DNA from 4 places in the Paenibacillus hexagrammi genome. Region 4 is predicted to be linked to each of the others. Evidence: predicted binding sites of a transcription regulator. Region 4 holds the regulator's gene; each other region holds the start of a gene.
The links. The regulator LexA, encoded in region 4, represses DNA repair genes until DNA is damaged. The targets are predictions, from matches to a motif close to CGAACATATGTTCG.
Positions count from the first base shown of each region.

Region 1: recA (recombinase RecA) is a predicted target of LexA. The motif match lies at 1,605-1,618, and genes of this name have one in related genera.
Region 2: L0M14_RS20860 (YhjD family protein) is a predicted target of LexA. The motif match lies at 1,333-1,346, and genes of this name have one in related genera.
Region 3: L0M14_RS25945 (carbohydrate kinase) is a predicted target of LexA. The motif match lies at 1,556-1,569, and genes of this name have one in related genera.

Region 1 covers NZ_CP090978.1:2,280,500-2,283,650, forward strand. Annotated here, with positions in the region: gene pgsA (CDP-diacylglycerol--glycerol-3-phosphate 3-phosphatidyltransferase) at 1-225, shown strand, start outside; gene L0M14_RS10050 (competence/damage-inducible protein A) at 266-1,516, shown strand; gene recA (recombinase RecA) at 1,688-2,734, shown strand; gene L0M14_RS10060 (regulatory protein RecX) at 2,801-3,151, shown strand, end outside.
Region 2 covers NZ_CP090978.1:4,626,128-4,629,278, reverse strand. Annotated here, with positions in the region: gene L0M14_RS20870 (DoxX-like family protein) at 1-178, shown strand, start outside; gene L0M14_RS20865 (DUF4166 domain-containing protein) at 175-855, shown strand; gene L0M14_RS20860 (YhjD family protein) at 1,379-1,750, shown strand; gene L0M14_RS20855 (DNA polymerase IV) at 1,757-3,025, shown strand; gene L0M14_RS20850 (YolD-like family protein) at 3,022-3,151, shown strand, end outside.
Region 3 covers NZ_CP090978.1:5,677,156-5,680,306, forward strand. Annotated here, with positions in the region: gene L0M14_RS25935 (SDR family NAD(P)-dependent oxidoreductase) at 176-937, opposite strand; gene L0M14_RS25940 (hypothetical protein) at 1,100-1,483, shown strand; gene L0M14_RS25945 (carbohydrate kinase) at 1,638-2,753, shown strand; gene L0M14_RS25950 (pseudouridine-5'-phosphate glycosidase) at 2,805-3,151, shown strand, end outside.
Region 4 covers NZ_CP090978.1:3,010,792-3,013,942, forward strand. Annotated here, with positions in the region: partial or broken gene L0M14_RS13460 (HAD family hydrolase) at 1-175, opposite strand, end outside; gene L0M14_RS13465 (DUF896 domain-containing protein) at 215-406, opposite strand; gene lexA (transcriptional repressor LexA) at 1,317-1,934, shown strand; gene L0M14_RS13475 (2'-5' RNA ligase family protein) at 2,257-2,817, shown strand; gene glnA (type I glutamate--ammonia ligase) at 2,961-3,151, opposite strand, start outside.

The DNA of each region.
Region 1 (3,151 bases), 730 kb from region 4:
CTCGAGGGTACCGTTATGGCTGCCAGCAAATGGGGGAAAGCGAAGACTGCTGCTCAAATTACGGCCATTATTGCGCTGCTTATTAATAATTTTCCCTTTACATTTATCGACTTCCCCTTTGATGTGATTGCTAGCTGGGTAGCTGCGATTATCACCATGTATTCAGGCATTGAGTATTTTGTGAAGAATAAACATGTCATAGACTTTTCGGAAAAATCGCAATAGGGAAACCTATTGTTTTTTTCCTTTTGGGAGGAATGTGTAGATGAAAGCAGAGATTGTAGCAGTAGGTACCGAGTTGCTGCTGGGGCAGATTGTGAACACCAATGCACGATTTTTAGCTGTGGAATGCGCTGGGTTAGGTATCGATGTCTATTATCAAACCGTAGTAGGTGACAATAAAGACAGATTGCTTGAAACGCTTAAACTCGCTGCAAGCAGAGCAGATATTGTCATCTGTACAGGTGGTCTTGGACCCACTCAGGACGATTTGACTAAGGATGTACTGGCAGCTTACATAGGGCGAGAACTGATTATTCATGAACCTTCTATGAGCAAGATTTCCGATTTTTTTTCATCTAGGGGCATACATATGGTGGAAAGCAATCGTCGTCAGGCACTTATGCTTGAAGGCTGCGATCCGCTGCTGAATGATACTGGAATGGCCGTAGGTGTTGCCGTTACCTATGAGGGAACCCATTTTATCCTGCTGCCAGGTCCTCCTAAAGAGATGAAGCCGATGTTTACGAATTATGCTGCAGCATGGCTTAGTAGCGTAATGACAGATGAAGTGCCGCTTTATTCCAAAATGCTTCGTTTTGCTGGTATTGGCGAATCGAGCTTGGAGCATCAGTTGATGGATCTAATTCAAGATCAGCAGGATCCGACGATCGCTCCGTATGCCAAGGAGGGGGAAGTGGCGATTCGTCTTACGACGCGCGCGCGGGACGTTGAAGAAGGAAAACAGAAGCTCCTTCCGCTTGAACAAGAGATTCGCACTCGGGTTGGGGACTTTATTTATGCGGATGAGGACCTGCCGTTAGAGCATGTAATTTTGCAGCTGCTGAGCAGTAAGATGATGACTCTTTCGGTGGCGGAAAGCTGCACGGGCGGTTTGCTGAGTGATCTGATTACTGCCGTTCCTGGCAGCTCACAATCGTTTCTCGGAGGGATTATTTGCTACACCAATCTATTAAAGAACAAGCTTTTACAAGTGCCAATGGAAGTGCTTGAAGGTGATGCAGCGCCTGGAGCAGTTAGTGAGGAGACAGCATCCCTGCTTGCGCAAAATCTACTCAATACGACTGGAAGTGACTGGTCATTATCTGTAACAGGCGTGGCAGGCCCGGGAGAGTCGGAAGGCAAACCGGTCGGTCTCGTCTATGTAGGGCTAGGCAAACGCGGTGCTCAGCCGCAAATATTCACGCTTAAGCTGTCGGGAAATCGAGACATGATTAAGCTCAGAGCAGCGAAGAGTGCACTCTATCAGCTATGGAAACAGTTGAAAGATTCGTAGGCTTCGCATATAATAAAACTATCTGTTAACGGAAGAACCGTAGCAAAGCGATAACTTTGTTACGGTTCTTTGCTTGTTCGCATAAAAACGAATGTATGTTCGAAAAAATGCTTGGCAAACCTCCGGAAACGAGTTATCATATACCTATAATGATAAAAGGAAGTGAGTGTTTTGACAGATCGTCGCGCAGCACTTGAGATGGCATTACGCCAAATTGAAAAACAATTCGGAAAAGGCTCCATCATGAAGCTTGGAGAATCTACACATATGCAGGTGGAGACCATATCCAGTGGTTCACTTGCTTTAGATATTGCACTTGGAATAGGAGGTTTTCCTAGAGGAAGAATTATCGAAGTATACGGACCTGAATCCTCTGGTAAAACGACAGTTGCTCTGCATGCGATCGCCGAAGTGCAGAGAGCAGGGGGACAAGCTGCATTTATTGATGCGGAGCATGCGTTGGATCCGCTTTATGCAAGCAAGCTTGGAATCAATATTGATGAACTGCTGCTTTCCCAGCCGGATACAGGTGAACAAGCATTGGAAATTGCAGAAGCACTAGTACGAAGCGGAGCCGTGGATATCATTGTCATTGACTCCGTAGCTGCTCTCGTGCCGAAAGCAGAGATTGAAGGCGAAATGGGAGACTCTCACGTAGGTTTGCAAGCTCGATTGATGTCACAAGCTCTGCGTAAGCTGTCCGGTGCTATTAATAAATCCAAGGTTATTGCTATCTTTATTAACCAGCTTCGTGAGAAGGTTGGTGTAATGTTTGGTAACCCGGAAACAACGCCAGGCGGACGTGCTCTTAAATTCTACTCCTCCGTGCGATTGGATGTTCGTCGTGTGGAAACCATCAAGCAAGGCAATGACATGGTAGGAAATCGTACTAAGATTAAAGTAGTGAAAAATAAAGTTGCTCCACCGTTTAAGCAAGCTGAGATCGACATTATGTACGGTGAAGGTATTTCGCGTGAGGGCAGCATCATTGACATCGCAACAGAGATGGACATTGTCAATAAAAGCGGCGCATGGTACTCCTTCGAAGGTGAGCGTTTAGGTCAAGGACGCGAAAATGCTAAGCAGTTCCTGAAGGAGAATCCGGCAATTTCTCAAACGATTGAAACGAAAGTTCGTGAGAATAGCAACTTAATCAAGGTTACTGGTCCTAACGAAGATGAAGAGATGGAAGAGGATCTGGCGTTAGAAGCTGAATAAAAGGATGGACGGCAGCACTTTAACCTAGGGTTAAGGTGCTGCCGTTGTATTAAGGAGTGAAGTACTATGTATAAGGATGAACATCAAGAGTTTATCATCACTTCAATTGAGAAGCAGAAACGAAGTAAAAGCAGATATAACATATTTGTGAACGATGAGTATGCGTTTTCCGTACATGAAGACATTATGATTAAGCATCGACTTATGAAAGGCGAGATCATTCATCCCGAACATACACAGACAATTCTTGAAGATGAAGAACGCAATAAGGCGTATTTGAAGGCGCTAGGTATGATCGGAAGACGTCCGCACTCGGCCGTAGAAATCAAGCGAAAGCTGAAAGAATCCGGATTTGAGGAAGTTATCATCACCTGGGCTTGTGAACGCTTGCAGGAGCAAAACTATGTGAATGATGAA
Region 2 (3,151 bases), 1.6 Mb from region 4:
AATTCTTCTTGGATTAAGTGCGGCATCACATCCAGCGACCTATATAGCGCCTTTTAATCCAATTACTCTGAATATAGCGATGATAGCTTTATCGATAACCAGTCTACTAAACGCAACAGAGCTTCCGATTGCTGAAAGATGTCTCCGAAATTCACCTGAAAAGGGTAACCAAACATGACCTCAATCTACGAAAAAGCCCTCGGTGAAGATTTTGCCAAGCTCCACCCTCAGATCCAAAAAAGATTTAGCTTCGGAAGCGAAAATCAAATAGCTTCTATTGGAAAAGGAGTTATGGAACATGTTTGGTATGGTAAATGGTTTACAATTCCGTTTCTGGCACTAGGTACTTGGCGAAACATCCTTTTTCCTCAGAGAGGTAAGCATATTCCTTTCACGATCGAGAATTACGCATACAGGGATAGCTTTGGGCGAGAGACTGTTACTTGGATTCGAACATATCAATTTCCAAACCGAGTCAGACGTTTTGATGCTACGATGATTTACAGTGAAAAACGACATAAAATTATTGATTATTTAGGTACTCACCAGCATTTGGCAGTGGAAATCGATATGTTTGTTGCGGAGAATGGCGGAATGGGGCTACGTTCTGGGAAACAATTTTTTTATGAGGGGATTCTAGGCTTTCGGTTTCCAATGATATTCTCCGGTTATGCTGATGTCTGCGAGTGGTACGATGATGAAAAAGGAAAGTTCCAAATTAATGTGCAAGTGAAAAACAAATTTTTCGGACCGCTATTTGGTTATCGTGGATCCTTTAATGTTGAATACGTCCCCATAGATAAACGCGACATTCCTCAACACGTGAGGCCAGTGCGGGAAGAGAGACGTGAGTAACTTGTTAGCAAAGTTCTTGTGTATATATTAACAACTAGGAAAAGGAAATTATTATGAGATCAGTAGTGAAGAAATCAGTGATTATTTATGGGATTTTTGTATTAGTAATAGGATTATGTATTTTCCAAGGATGACCACATGAAGGCCATTCAGCAGCACTTGATCGACAAGCTGAGGCAGCTGGCGGTGGTGAAGATGATAGCCCCCGGGCTGGATTGGAAGCTGTAAAGGGGATCTTCCCACATAACGGTATGATTCCGGTCAGCGGCTGCTTGTTGCTTGATATACTTTGTGTTCTTGCTACGCTTGATCTTTTGATATCTTGATGCTTGTTCATGCGGATTTATATGGCCTTACCCCTTAAGATCGGACCCAAAAAGGCCCGATCTTTTTCCTTTTTGTTAATTTTTTGAATTCCATATTCGCCTCTTGCATACGACGTACGTCTTGGGTATATAATAGGCAATACAAAGAATACGAACTTGTGTTCTTATTTTTACCGGGTGCGGGAGGCTGATGATAGGTGAATGCGCCATTGCTGAGTAAGGATGAATTGCAGATGGTAAAAGAAGCGCTTATTTTGCCCATTATGATGGACTACATTCAGGACGATATTCATTTGGCGAACCAATCGGGATTCAAGCTGGATTTGCTGCTTGTTCACAGCTTGGAACAGGTGCAGGGCCAGATCTTTCAAGAGCATTATGCGCTGAAGAGAGCGCTCAGGGAGCGGGGAATCAAGCTGTTTCCGGAAAAGCGGACGGACACCGGTATTGATGCCGATTATTTGTGCCGCGGATATACGCATCATATTACGCTGCTTTGGGACATTTTGCGTACCGAGGTACTGACCAAGGCGAGTCACTATATGAACGTGAAGCTGACAAGCGGGTGAGCCGGCATGGGTAATCAACATCAGCGTGTCATTATGCTGGCGGATTGCCAATCCTTTTATGCCAGTGTGGAAAAGGCGGCTAACCCGCAATATGCCAACAAGCCGCTTGTTGTGGCCGGTGATCCGGAACGGCGCAGCGGCATTGTGCTAGCGGCATGCCCGATGGCCAAGAAGTACGGCGTGACGACGGCGGAGCGGGTGGGCGAGGCGATCGCCAAGTGTCCCGATCTGATCGTGATTAAGCCGCGCATGCAAACTTATATTGAGATCTCGATGCAGATCACGGAGATATACAGAAGCTATTCCGATCTCGTGGAGCCGTACTCCATCGATGAGCAATTTATCGACGTGACCGGATCCCAGCGCATCTTTGGGGACCCATTGACGATTGCCGCAGCAATTCAGGAGCGGGTATGGAACGAGACGCGGGTCAAAACGAGGCTGGGCATCAGCTTCTCCAAGGTGACAGCCAAGATGGCCTGCGATAATTTTGCCAAGAAGTCGGATTCCGGCTTATTCACGCTGACGAAGGAGGGAATGACCCAGAAGCTGTGGCCGCTGGACATCGGCAAGCTGTTTATGGTCGGAAGCCGGATGATGGCACACTTTCATACGATGGGTCTTCCGACGATCGGCGCGCTGGCCCAAACTCCCTTAGGCAAGCTGAAGGAGATGATGCGCCGCAAGTTCCGCAAGAATTGCGATATCGACGCGGAGCTGTACTGGCGCATTGCCAACGGGATCGATGACAGCCCCGTAAGCCCTTATACGCACAGCGAAGCGCCCAAAAGCATCGGCCATCAGATGACGCTGCCCCGGGATTACGCAACGCTGGATGAGATCAAGGTGGTGCTGCTGGAGCTCTCGGAGCTGGTTTGCTTGCGCTGCCGCTCGCTCAAGTACATGGGCTCGGTCGTATCGGTGGGCTGCCAGGGAGCGGATTTCGACCGGCCTACAGGCTTTTACCGGCAGATGAAAATTCCCGATCCTACGAATGTGACGAATCATGTGTACAAGGCCGTTGTTCAGCTATTCCAGCAGCATTGGGACGGCCTTCCGGTGCGCAAGGTGGCTGTCGGTATCTCGCAGCTTTCGAGCGAGGAGAGCTACCAGCTTACGATGTTCGAGGAGCGGGACCGGTTCCGTGAGCTTGAGCGGACGACGGATGAGCTGAAACGAAGGTTCGGTGAAACGGCGATTGTTCGGGCTGTGTCGGCCACTTCGGCCGGGCAAGCGGCGGACAGAGCCAAGAAGATTGGAGGTCATTATCGATGATGAGCAAAAAACTGACAAACAACGGCTTATGGGAATCATCTCGAATGATGCTGCCGGAACACAAGCTTCGCATCCAGGAGGCAAGCCAAGTGCTGGGCAAGCTGGCACTGCCGGAGCTCGATGAGC
Region 3 (3,151 bases), 2.7 Mb from region 4:
CGACCGAAGTGTGAGCGACGTCCCACATGGCCAACCAGGGTTGGGGAGTTTGTTGATCCTGTAGGCTCCGGCTCCATTCCGAGCTTCGGCAGCTATTTATCCGATCGCTGCGCCTCTCAGGATACTACTGAGTCCCCAAATACCTTTATCATCAGTTCGGCCTGCCAGGTCGGGCTTATTGGGCCGTCCAGCCTCCATCGACGAGCAGTACCGTTCCTGTCACCATATCTCCGGCTGGAGACGCTAAATAAATGACCGCACCTGCAACGTCCTTGATATCAGCTACCTTCCCGGCAGGAATCCGATCGACGACAGTTTGTAAATAGTCGGGATCATCCAGTCTTTCCGCTGTACCCGGCGTGTATGTAAACGTAGGCCCCACCGCATTGACTGTCACCCCGCGAGACGACCATTCCAGCGCCAGCACCCTCGTCAACTGGTTGACACCGCCCTTAGAAGCACAATAAACGGCATGATCCTTAATGCCCACCACACTGGCTTGGGAGCTCATATTGATAATTCTGCCGTAGCCCTGTTCGAGCATGATACGGCCAGCAGCCTGGCAGCAAAAGAAGAGCCCCTTCAGATTAACATCCATCATGCTGTCCCAGTCCGCTTCCGTAACCTCAGTGGCTGGATGATTCGCACCCAAACCCGCATTGTTTACAACAATATCGATCCGGCCAAAATGCTTCTGAATCCGGTTCATCACCTCTTGGATTTCACCTACATTCCGCACATCCAAGGGAACAGCGTACGCCTCCCCGCCTTCTTGAGCGATTTCGGCAACCAATTTCTCTAGATCGTTCACGCTTCGCGCGGTTACAGCCACCTTGGCGCCCGCATGAGCCAGCGCTTTGGACAAGCCGTATCCAATCCCCATACTCGCTCCGGTCACTACCGCGATCTTGCCGGTCAGATCAAAACTTGGATACATCCTCTCATCTCCTCTTTTATCCATTACTTTGTTAGTATAGCAGATCGTTGTTTGGCAAGCTTGTTCCTCAAGGATGATGAATGCGGCACATAATTCCGGAATACAAAGGGAAAGATAGCCATACAAACTAGCGACTCACTTGCAGTCAGGAGGACAAGTTCTATGCTTCCAAGCGTATATACCAAATTAGCGCTTATAGGTTTCCTTTGTTTTGTAGCCGTAGTCGGCGCCAAGCCTGAATTCGGTTATTCCCAGCAACCCTCTACACCTGGAGCCGGTCCTGAAATACATCTGGTACGTCCGGGGTCGCCGACATTCTATAATACGAACCCGTTCGGTATGCCGGGCACGGAAACGGGAATTCGTGCAGCTTCCACCTCCGGAGGAAGTGCGAACTTCCCTCCCTTCGGACCTAGCCCCGCTGCTTCCTATCAAATGCTGTCGGACTCGTCCGGCACGCCGACCGGCTCGCGCGGCAATCTAGTAGGCTTACTCGGACTGCTCGGCTTGTTGGGATTCATTCGCAAAACCGATCCGGTAAGATAACGTATGCTTACAATTAGGAGCATGTCCGGTTGCATCCGGCATTCATGCTCCTTTTTCTATTTTCGGTAGGTACGGACATGTGTTTGTCTGATAGACATATGTTTAACCATCAGATAAACTGTAGGTAGTCCTTTGATTAGGAAAGGAGCCATTCATGGACCGGGAACAGCATATTTTATCGCTTATCCGTGTTAATCCGTTCATCTCTCAGAACGAGCTCGCAAATCAAATCGGCATCTCCCGATCCGCTGTAGCAGGGTATATCGCTTCGCTGACGAAGAAGGGGATGATTCGCGGAAGAGCTTACATCATCGCAGATGAAAGCTCCGTGATGTGCATAGGCGGGGCTAATCTGGACAATAAAGCCGCCAGCAAGGCGCCGATCCGCCTTGCTTCCTCCAATCCGGTAACCGTCACGGAGTCCTGCGGCGGTGTCGCCCGCAATATCGCTGAGAACCTGGCCGGGCTCGGCTGCCGAAGCGCACTGATTACAGCTGTCGGAGACGATAAGGCAGGCACATGGGTGCTGGGCGAAACGAGCCATCGCGGCGTCGACATCAGCCAATCCATTGTGATACCAGGAGCCCATACCGGAACCTATACAGCACTGCTCGATGCCAGCGGCGAAATGTTTCTCGCATTTGCCAACATGGACATCTACGATGCGTTCGGCCCCGAGCTGCTCAATGAGAAATGGCCGCATATCGCCGCTTCCAAGCTGGTGATCGCCGACACGAATCTGCCTCAGGCCAGCCTTGACATGCTAGTGAAGCGCTGCGGAGCGGAAGGGGTTCTTCTGTTTCTTGATCCCGTCTCTTCAGAGAAGGCCAAGAAGCTACCTCACGATCTTACGGGAATCACCGCTATATTCCCTAATCTCGAGGAAGCCTATGAGCTTGCCGGCAGAGCATCGACCGGGGAAGAGGCGGACCCCGCTGTTATCACGGAGCTTGCGGAGGCTATTCGCAGGCGCGGTGTGCAGCACGTTTTTATCACACTGGGCAAGCAGGGCGTTCTTTATCAAGATGAGCACGGAAGCACCTTTGTGCCGCCACTTCCTACGGACGTCGTTGAGGTCACAGGGGCAGGAGATGCCTTCGTCGCAGGCGTCGCTTACGGCATTCTCCACGACCATTCATACTTGAACTCCTGCAAGCTCGGAACCGCAGCGGCACACCTCACCCTGCAAACAAATGAATCGGCTTCAAGCCGGTTAACAGAAGAAGTCTTGGTGCAAACCATGCAGAACAGCTTCCCTTCGGAAGTCTAATCATACCTATAAGGAGAACTGATGACCTTGAACCTGAACTCTTATTTATCCATGACCGATGAAGTAAAAGAAGCGCTGGATAGCGAAAAGCCGGTCGTAGCCCTCGAAACGACGATCATTTCCCACGGGATGCCTTACCCGCAAAACATTCAAATGGCGCAAAAGGTCGAACAAATTATTCGGGATAACGGCGCCGTGCCCGCGACGATCGGTATGATGGACGGCAAAATTAAAATCGGTATGACGCCGGAGGAGCTCGAAACCTTCGCAACCAGCAAGAACGTCGAAAAGGTCAGCCGCCGCGACTTTCCGTATATCCTCTCTGCAGGCAAAATCGGCGCAACAACTGTTGCTGCCACGATGATCGGCGCTGCGCTTGCCGGCATTGAAGTATTTGC
Region 4 (3,151 bases):
ATAGGACTCATAGAGCTCTCTCGCTTCCTTTCGAACCGCCTCTTCTACTGCTGCTGGGTCCAGCTGCGGATAATGCTTGGATGCTTCCACAAGTCGCTTCAAAAGCTTCCTTGACACTGCGGTCATCCCATAACAAAGTATCATCCAAATCAAATAAAACAGCTTTCAATGACATGTTCGTTTCCCCTTTAACTTAAATCTATGTAATTGTGGATTACTTCTCTTCTTCTTCGTCCGCAAACTTAATGGAATCCAACTGGACCTTAAGCGAGCTGCGGAATGCCTGGATGTACTTCTTTCGCAGTTCATTTCGTTCGTCAATCTCTTCATCGGTCAAACCAATCGTTTTTGCTTTACGGGCAAGCTCGTTGATTCGTTCTATGTTTTGTTCCATATTATCGCTCATGAAAATCCTCCCTGCGTTCGTCATACTGACTACTTTGCCATCCCCTATTAAGAAAGTCAAGGCAAGAAGATGCATTTCGATCATAAAAATATAAACCAAATAAGACTCCAGCATAACGCCGAGTCTTTAAGATCGTAACAAATTGTCAAACAAGTACGGAAGCATCTGAGATTAGAATATATGCATCTACTTATCAGATATACCGGTGACGTGTAATACCATATGAGTGTAAATCTCAATACCCATATTCCAAACGAAATTAGAACGTGTGTTCTATATTTTTTCTCATATTCTTATATGGCATATGTTCGACTAATGGATTCTAAGGAAGGATTAACACTTGCCCTTCGTGAAGGATCGCTGAATCAAGTCGGTTCAACACCTTCAACTCTTTAATATAAAAACGAATATCCTCCTCTCGCTCCATATGGGATGAAGCTATCGACCAGAGAGTATCTCCTCGAGATACAACGACCTTCCCAGAGATTGGCTTTAAGCTGGCTATAACAGTACTGTTCGAGTTTACAGATTCAATAGTTAAGTCAGAAGTCTTTAGAAGTGAAGAAGAACTGCCTTCACCTGCGTATGCGTGTACGATAGCGCCAAAAGAAAAAACCAACACAAGGACAATTGCTGACAATATAAATTTTAAAGAGATCTTCGCGAGCCCTTTAGTTGGAATCTCTGTATGTGCAGACTGTGATGTTAGTTGTTTATTTCTTAAGTAGCCGCTGGAATTGTGATCTCCTGAATATGCTATGTACATAAGATTCATCCCCCAAACATTTGTTCTGTTATTAATTTAACACGAACAAATGTTTGTGTCAATGTATTTTCGAACTTATGTTTGTACGAACTCCGGTTCTGTGTTATAATTTGGTTACTGATTCCTTTCATTGGAGTGATACTATTGAGTAAGATTTCCCAACGGCAGCAAGCGATATTGGAATTTATTAAGAATGAAGTGAAAGATAAGGGATATCCGCCTTCCGTACGAGAAATTGGCGAGGCAGTTGGACTAGCATCAAGCTCCACCGTACATGGACACTTGGAACGTCTGGAGAAGAAAGGCTTAATCCGCAGAGACCCGACCAAGCCTAGAGCCATTGAGATTTTAGGCTTAGACGGTGCAGAAAGCAATTTCGCCGTTTCTGTTGCACGGGTACCGCTAGTCGGTAAAGTTACTGCAGGAGTTCCGATCACAGCTACGGAGAATATCGAAGATTATTTCCCGCTTCCTTCGCACAAAGTCGGCGATAATAACGTTTTCATGCTAAGCGTTTCTGGTGACAGTATGATTGAAGCCGGTATTCATAACGGTGACTATGTGATCGTAAAGCAGCAGCAAACTGCGAACAATGGAGATATCGTAGTGGCGATGACAGAGGATGATGAAGCAACGGTTAAGCGATTCTACAAGGAACGCGACCATATTCGTCTTCAACCGGAAAACTCAGCTTTAAAGCCAATTCTCCTAAAGCACGTTACGATTCTCGGACGAGTTATTGGCTTGTTTCGGGATATCTAGATTCCAAGGTAAAAACCACCCTTTCTGAATGTGGCAACTCCAACTTTAGATGACGTCTAATAGTCGAGAGAGCCGTGCGTTCATGGGTGGTTTTTTGTTTTCATGGACATCTTCGCTGCGTAGAACGAGCAACTTCCCTATCTGTATACTGGCCACCTGAGACTATCCAATAGAAAGATGACCTCTCCTGCATACTTGAACATGGGTATCGTATAGAAAATTGTTCGTATTTTCTTACCTGTTTACGAAAGATCCATACGCCAAGCTTCGAAGAGCTGTTTATTCTCGAGCTATAGGTACGTCGATGGAAGGAATGTTATTTATGAGAGACAAAGTAGAATTTCATAATACTCACATAGTCCTTGAAATGCCTTCACATATTACAAAACAAATTATATCAATCAGGAAACAACAAAAAGACGATTTCAGAGCATCCTTACCTGTCGAGATAACTTTGGCAGGTTCAAGTGGAGTCGGTGTTTTGGAACCCAAACAGGATTCAGATAAAGTATTCTCAAAGCTGCATTCCATTGCATTAAGAACCGCGCCAATTAAAGCTGCTTTCGGCAAAGTATTGAGGTTTCCAAATACGGATATTTTTGCTTTTACTATAAAAGATGAAGGTCCATTTCATCGGTTGCACGAACAGATTGCTGATTCAGGTATATTCTTTTTAAGAAGCCCCTATCCTTATACTCCTCATTGCACACTGAGAAGTCGTTCTTTAGTAACAGAAATTGAAGCTAATGAGTTATTCGGCCTTCAAATTCCTGACGAATTCGTTTTAGATACGATGTCGGTTCTTTCTTTATACCAAGATTCATCTACTGGTGAAATATCTGTTCCTGTGCTTCATAAAGTGAAATTAAGTGGAACGATCTAAGATTCATTCAGCGGGAAGCTTAATTACGTAACCAACGCCACAAAGTGGGGCTTTGATTCCAAGCCGACTTGTTGCTGTACGAGAAGCCCCTTTCATAAAAAAACAGAACCCCCCAACACTTAGAGCGCCAGGGGGTTGAGCTATTAATATAGGGACAGATACTGATCGCGTTCCCAAGGGTGAACTTGAGTACGGTACATATCCCACTCGATTTCTTTCAATTCATAAAAGTGTGCCAGAGCATGCTCCCCAAGAATATCGCAGATGACATCGTTGCGGATCATTTCATCGAGCGCCGTCTTCAAGTTGACAGGTAAGCTTGGAATGCCCTGCT